DNA from 2 places in the Candidatus Njordibacter sp. Uisw_002 genome. Region 2 is predicted to be linked to the other one. Evidence: predicted binding sites of a transcription regulator. Region 2 holds the regulator's gene; the other holds the start of a gene.
The links. The regulator sigma-54, encoded in region 2, starts transcription at its own class of promoters, with help from an activator protein. The targets are predictions, from matches to a motif close to ANTGGCATNNANNTTGCTNT.
Positions count from the first base shown of each region.

Region 1: ABXT42_RS06820 (ammonium transporter) is a predicted target of sigma-54. The motif match lies at 1,402-1,421, and genes of this name have one in related genera.

Region 1 is NZ_CP159832.1:1,424,460-1,428,381, forward strand. It holds gene gltA (citrate synthase) at 65-1,342, shown strand; gene ABXT42_RS06820 (ammonium transporter) at 1,591-2,799, shown strand; gene rlmKL (bifunctional 23S rRNA (guanine(2069)-N(7))-methyltransferase RlmK/23S rRNA (guanine(2445)-N(2))-methyltransferase RlmL) at 2,810-3,922, opposite strand, start outside.
Region 2 is NZ_CP159832.1:654,977-658,898, reverse strand. It holds gene lptA (lipopolysaccharide transport periplasmic protein LptA) at 1-71, shown strand, start outside; gene lptB (LPS export ABC transporter ATP-binding protein) at 116-841, shown strand; gene ABXT42_RS03180 (RNA polymerase factor sigma-54) at 907-2,391, shown strand; gene ptsN (PTS IIA-like nitrogen regulatory protein PtsN) at 2,424-2,870, shown strand; gene ABXT42_RS03170 (HPr family phosphocarrier protein) at 2,977-3,246, shown strand; gene mgtE (magnesium transporter) at 3,259-3,922, shown strand, end outside.

The DNA.
Region 1 (3,922 bases), 770 kb from region 2:
ATAGAGCTACATTACCGCCTTGTACGCCCACCTATGCCCCACAACATTTTTCAGGAGCCAACAAATGTCCGAAAGAAAAGCCACTCTTCACATAGAAGGTATGGACCCAATTGAACTGCCAATATACTCAGGCAGCACAGGCCCAGACGTGATTGATGTACGTCAATTAGTGAGCAAAGGTCTTTTCACTTACGACCCAGGCTTTGTATCTACAGCATCCTGCGAATCTAAAATCACTTACATAGATGGTGACAATGGTGTGTTATTGCATCGTGGTTATGCCATTGAAGACTTAGCAGCTAACTCTACCTATTTAGAAACTTGCTACCTACTTATCCACGGCGAGCTTCCTAACGCAAAGCAGATGGAAGTGTTTGAAAAAGAAATCACCACCAACACAATGGTGCATGAGCAACTTATACAATTTTTCAGAGGCTTTCGTCGCGACGCTCACCCAATGGCGATTATGTGTGGTGTTGTGGGTGCCTTGTCTGCTTTCTACCACGATCAACTTGATAACGACAATGCCGAGCATAGAGAAAAAGCGATTCATCGCTTAATTGCCAAAATGCCAACTTTGGCAGCCATGTGTTACAAATATTCTATCGGCCAACCTTTCGTGTTTCCACGTGAAGAGCTTACGTACGCTGAAAACTTCTTGCACATGATGTTTAGCAAGCCTACTAAAGACAGTAATGTCGACCCAGTGCTGGCCCGCGCCATGGATAAAATATTCATGCTGCATGCTGACCATGAGCAAAATGCCTCTACATCTACGGTCCGTTTAGCTGGTTCCTCTGGCGCCAACCCATTTGCATGTATTGCTTCTGGCATAGCCGCTTTATGGGGCCCTGCTCATGGCGGTGCCAATGAAGCTGTGCTTAACATGCTTGAAGAAATTGGTGACGTGTCAAACATAGATGCTTTTGTTGCTAAAGCAAAAGACAAAGACGATCCTTTCCGCCTTATGGGCTTTGGCCACCGGGTATATAAAAACTTTGATCCCCGCGCCACGGTCATGCGTGAAACCTGTGATGAAGTACTCACACTGCTTGGCATAGACAATGACCCTTTGTTGCAAATTGCTAAACGCCTAGAGCAAATTGCGCTGGAAGATGAATACTTTATTCAACGCAAGCTATACCCCAATGTAGACTTTTATTCAGGTATTATCCTTAAAGCGATTGGTATTCCATCATCAATGTTTACGGTGATTTTTGCGGTAGCTCGTACCGTAGGATGGATATCACACTGGCATGAAATGCTTAATAGCCCTTATCGAATTGGTCGTCCTCGCCAATTATATACCGGCGAAACTAAACGCTCTTACTTAAAGAAGTAATCTTCATTTGAGCCTTTCAAAACCACCTTAGGGTGGTTTTTTATTGCCTGCATTAAACCTCTGGCACGGTCTTTGCTTTGTACAGTAGAAAGCGCTCATTTAAGCGTGATTTAGCAAGCATGGTTGCAAAATGCACCATTATCACCCATAGGTAGCATTGCCTCGCCCCAATACAGGGCGAAAATACCGATGCCAAAATACAAATCCTGCGCAACATAATGGTGCGCGGTTATAGTTAAGGAGTTCCAGTGGAAGCCACAACAAGTGCAGTAGCAGCCTTAGTGCAAAGCTCAAACACCCTCTTCATTCTTATGGGGGCCATCATGGTGCTCGCTATGCATGCAGGTTTCGCTTTTTTGGAGGTAGGTACAGTTCGCCATAAAAACCAAGTCAACGCCTTAGTTAAGATAATGACTGATTTTGGATTTTCTTGTGTGACCTATTTTTTTGTTGGTTACTGGATCGCCTACGATCAACACTTTTTTATTAGCGCACAAGAACTCGGCGCGAATAACGGCTATCAGTTAGTCAAGTTTTTCTTCTTAATGACCTTTGCCGCAGCCATTCCCGCGATCATCTCAGGCGGCATTGCTGAACGAGCGCGCTTTTGGCCGCTACTTATTGCAGCTGCCTTAACTGTTGGCATCGTATACCCCTTATTTGAAGGCATTGCTTGGAATGGTAATTACGGTTTTCAAGCATGGCTTGAAGCAACCTTCGGTGCAAGTTTTCATGACTTTGCAGGCTCTGTAGTAGTGCATGGCGTAGGTGGATGGCTAGCACTTGCAGCTGTGTTGCTGCTGGGCACACGCAAAGGACGCTACCGTAAAGGCAAGCTTGTCGCCTTTGCACCATCAAGTATCCCGTTTTTAGCTTTAGGTTCGTGGATTTTAACCATAGGCTGGTTTGGCTTTAATGTTATGTCCGCTCAAACTTTAGATGGTATTAGTGGTCTGGTAGCAGTAAACACTCTCATGGCCATGGCAGGTGGCACCATTGCAGCACTAGTCATTGGTAAAAATGATCCAGGTTTTGTTCACAATGGTCCATTAGCGGGCTTAGTAGCAATATGTGCAGGGTCAGATTTAATGCACCCTATTGGCGCGTTAGCTGTAGGCCTTATTGCCGGCGGACTTTTCGTTTATGCCTTTATGCTCACCCAAAACCGCTGGAAAATTGATGATGTTCTTGGAGTGTGGCCACTTCATGGCTTATGCGGCGCATGGGGCGGTATTGCTGCAGGTATTTTTGGCTTAGAAATGTTTGGAGGTTTAGGCGGTGTAAGCCTTATATCCCAACTGATAGGCACACTTTTAGGCTTATCTATTGCCTTAGTTGGTGGCTTTATTGTTTACGGTGGCGTGAAGGCATTTATTGGCCTTAGACTGACTGACGAAGAAGAGTTTAACGGCGCCGACCTTAGTATTCATAAAATCGGCGCTACGTCACAAGACTAAAAAATGAGTCTTACTTAACCCAAGGGTTAAACTTCCCTTTAACCTTGGGTGGAGTGATATCGGCCTGCTGTGGGGCACTAGTGGCCTTTTCTGGAGCGCTAGAGGCCTTTTGTAGGTCGTTAGATTCATTGGCTGAAGAGTTAGACTCAGCCTCTTCTCTAGCTTTAGCTTCAGCTGCAATAGTGAGTTTCATTTCAGCCTGAAACGCCAATCTATCTTCAGCTTCATAAGCCAACCTAGCTTCAGCTTTCACTGCTGCAATAGATGCAGGAGTGGATGTAGCATAATCTGCGTCATAGAATTCTGACGTATTTTCTACTTCTGGCTTATATTTACGAATTTCCCAACAGCGATGGATTTTCTTATTACGAGCAAAGTCTTTATCTAAGGTTTCATCACTGATGTCTACTACATGATTATGCTGTAGCACTTTTTCGTCTAATTCAAAACGTCGATAGTTGGTAGAGAATATCAACAAACCATCTTCTGTGAGTAAATCCATCACTTTGTGAATCATCCACGCATGATCACGCTGCACATCTAACACACCTACCATTTTCTTAGAGTTTGAAAATGTAGGAGGATCAAGGAAAATAAGGTCATACTCACCTTTATGACTCTTAATAAACTCCATACAATCGTGTTGCTCAAAGCGATGGACCTGGTCACTAAAACCATTCAAGGCAAGGTTCTTTTTACCCCATGACAGGTAGGTAGCCGACATATCTACACTCAAAGACTTGTGCGCCCCACCCTGCACCGCATGCATAGTAGCTGTGCCGGTATAACAAAATAAGTTTAAAAAACGCTTGTTATGAGCTAAGTGTTGAATTTTTTGACGCACAGGCCTGTGATCTAGAAACAAGCCTGTGTCTAAATAATCATTAAGGTTAACTAGCAGCTTACAGCCACCTTCTTGAACCTGAATGTATTCACCTTTTTCGTCATGAGTTTGGTACTGATCCTTACCCGTTTGCTGACGACGCTGTTTCAACACGATACGTTCTTCTGGAACCTGCAGCGCTTGAGGCAGCGCTAACATCACCTCTTCTAGGCGACGTTGAGCCTTTTCAGCGTCAACAGTCTTGGGAGCTGCGTATTCTTGTACATGCAACCAATCACC
Region 2 (3,922 bases):
AGGACAGTGTAAAAGCCTCCGGTGGTAAAGGTAAACGAGTTAATATGATATTTTTACCTAACGCTAACTAATATCCACTTAAAAAGAAGATCAACACCCACACATGCTTAACAAGATAGCTACATTAGAAGCAAAAAACCTTGCTAAATCATACAATAAGCGCGCTATTGTAAAAGACGTCAACATTCGTATTGAAGCGGGTCAAGTGGTGGGGCTACTTGGGCCAAACGGTGCTGGGAAAACCACTTGTTTTTATATGATAGTGGGTTTGGTGCAAGCGGATCGTGGGCAAATATTTATTAATCAAGAAAATATTTCTAATGAGCCTATGCATGGAAGGGCCCGCAAAGGTATCGGCTATTTACCCCAGGAAGCCTCAGTATTTCGCAAGCTTAGCGTAGCACAAAATATCTTAGCCATATTGCAAACCCAAAAAAACCTTACAAAAACACAACGTCTTGAAAAGCTAGAAGTCCTTTTGTCAGAGTTTAACATTACTCATATTCGAGATAGTCTTGGTCTAAGTTTATCAGGCGGTGAACGACGTAGGGTTGAGATTGCTCGTGCTTTAGCGAGTGAACCCCAATTTATTTTGCTAGATGAGCCCTTTGCGGGAGTAGACCCCATATCAGTAAAAGACATCAAACACATTATTAAGCAGTTGAAAGATAAGGGCATTGGCGTGTTGATCACTGACCATAACGTAAGAGAGACATTAGATATTTGTGACTTAGCTTACATCGTCAGTGAAGGCTACATTTTAGCCCACGGAACCAGTAGTGATATATTAGCGAATAAACAAGTAAGAGAGGTATACTTAGGTGACGATTTCAACCTATAGCTTTAACAAGAGCAAAGCCAAAGGTCTATCAAACAACTTTTTAGTAGCAATGAATTAGTATAACTATGAAAGCTTCTTTGCAACTCAAAGTGAATCAACAACTGTCAATGACACCACAGTTGCAACAAGCAATTCGTTTACTGCAACTTTCAACTTTAGACCTCCAACAAGAAATCCAACAAGCCTTAGACTCTAATCCCCTACTAGAATTAGAAGAAGAGTTTGAGCAGGCAGAAACTGACGCCTCAAATTTAGATGACGTCATCACGCCAGACGATAAATCCAATGACCAACTTACAGATGAGCAGCTAGCTGACAGTGACTGGCATGAGGAAATCCCAGTCGAGCTTGCCACTGACAGCTCATGGGATGATATATACCAAAGTTCCACTACACCCGCTACTGGTCATGCGGACGAGTTTGACTTTGACGCCCACAATAGCCACGAGCCAAGCCTACAAGAACACCTTGAGTGGCAACTAAATGTTAGCCGCTTAAGTGATATCGATCAGTTTATCGGAGCTAGTATTATTGATGCTGTAGATGAACGAGGTTACCTAAGTCAAACTCTAAGCGAGATTACACAAGGCATTAATGGCAACTTAATTCAGCAAGAGCAAGATGTTATTGAAGAGTATGAGACTCAAGCAGTATTAACTCTGATTCAACAATTTGACCCTATAGGTGTTGCTGCGCAAGACCTAAGAGAATGCCTGCTTATTCAGTTAAAATATTCGCCAACTGATACCCCTTGGCGAGAAGGTGCGATTGCCATCGTAGACAAATACCTAGATCTGCTGGGTAGCCACGACTACAGCACCTTAAGACGCCGTTCAGGCTATAAAGAAACCGAATTAGTTCATATTGTTGAATTAATCACTCAACTTCAACCAGAACCAGGCGTTAGCATTGCCTCAAGTCAGGCAGACTATGTAATTCCAGACGTCATGGTACAAAAAATTGACAAGGTGTGGAAAGTTTCATTAAACCCCAATTGCGCACCAAAGATAAGAATCAATCAACAATATGCTAATTTTGGAGGCAGCGGCAACGCTAGTGACAAAAGTTATATAAAAAATCACTTACAAGAAGCTCGCTGGTTTATAAAAAGCCTTGAAAGCCGAAATGAGACGTTGCTTAAGGTGTCTGCTCGTATTTGTGAAATACAACAAAAATTTTTAGAGCATGGCGAAGAAGAAATGAAACCTTTAGTGCTAGCAGAAGTAGCAGAGCACGTGGAAATGCACGAATCTACTATTTCTCGTGTAACTACCCAAAAATATATGCACACACCTAGAGGTATTTTTGAGTTAAAATATTTCTTTTCTAGTCACGTAGCTACCGCAAGTGGCGGAGAGTGTTCATCTACGGCCATAAGGGCAATTATTAAAAAGTTCATCGCGCTTGAATCAACACGTAAACCCTTAAGCGACTCAAAACTAACTGATATGCTGGAATCTCAAGGCATTAATGTAGCCCGAAGAACTATCGCCAAATATAGAGAAAGTATGAACATCCCTCCTTCCAATGAACGTAAACGCCTCAATTGAGCCCACACCATAAACAGGTTTAATAAAACCATATGAATATCAGTGACATTCTCACTCCAAAACGCACGCTCTCTGATTTAGCGTGCGCTAGCAAAAAACGCACCCTAGAGTCGATAAGCCAGTGGCTAAGCGACCAAATGAGCGATTTTGATAGCAAAGAACTATTTAATGCGCTAATCACCCGCGAAAAATTGGGTAGCACCGGATTTGGTGATGGCATCGCAATACCTCATTGCCGCTTAGCCAGTTGCACCCATGTCACTGGTGCGTTAGTCAGGTTAACTAACGCCGTAGATTTTGATGCCATAGACCAGCAGCCGGTAGATTTATTGTTTGTGCTTTTAGTGCCTCTTGAAGCCACCGACGAGCACCTACAAATTTTAGCCACCTTAGCAGGATGCTTTGGCCAAGCTGAATTTCGAGAGAGCATCAGACAGGCACCTGACGCAGATGCTATGTACAAAATTGCTATCGCATAAATGCCTCAAAAAGGGTATGCTATAGGGCTAATCTTGAAAAGCTTGAGACATGCTTTTAAATTGCTGTAACACTATTTTGTAGAGCTATTCTCGTAAGGTTTTGTGTATGATCAACCAAAAAATCACCATCATCAACAAACTTGGTTTGCACGCTCGTGCTGCGGCTAAACTTGTCGGTGTTACTGGGCGCTATGGTTGTAGTATAGAAATTGGCACTGAAGGCAAAATGGTCGACGCAAAAAGTATCATGTCAGTGATGTTGCTAGCCGCTTCAAAAGGCACAATTTTAGACCTTAAAGTCAGTGGAGATGATGCACAACAGGCCGTTGACGACATACTACACCTAGTCAACAATTTCTTTGACGAAGGCGAATAAGGCTGTAACTTCATGGAAACCCGCCTTCAAGAACTTAACGACGCCCTGGACAGTGGTGCTTTTATTCAAGCGCGCCACATGCTTAACCACACCCTAAAACCTGCTCATACAGCACATTTACTTGAATCCTCACCTCCTAGAGAGCGTGAACTACTTTGGAATTTGGTCAATCCAGAGTTAGAAGGTGAAGTCCTTCAGCATTTAAGTGACGAAATTCAAGCTGAATTCGTTAATCAAATGAACACTGAAGAGCTTCTTCAGGCCACAGAAAATTTAGATACTGATGATTTTGCCGATATCTTGCAACAGCTGCCAAAAAAGGTAATGCAAGAAGTGCTCAATAGCTTGGGATTGCAAGATCGTGAACGCTTAGAACAAGTGTTGTCTTACCCAGAAGACACTGCCGGTGGTCTTATGAACACCGACGTAGTGAGCATCCGTCCTGACCTTACTATAGATGCTGTTCTGCGTTATTTACGCCGTCATGACAGCCTGCCAGAAATGACTGATAACCTTTTTGTTGTCACACGCAAAGACCGATATATTGGCTTACTGCCAGTGACCAGTTTATTAGTAAGTGATCCGAATACACTTATTTCAGACATCATGGACACAGAGCGTGAAGCAATACCTGCACATTTAGATGAAACAGATGTCGCTAACTTATTTGAACGTA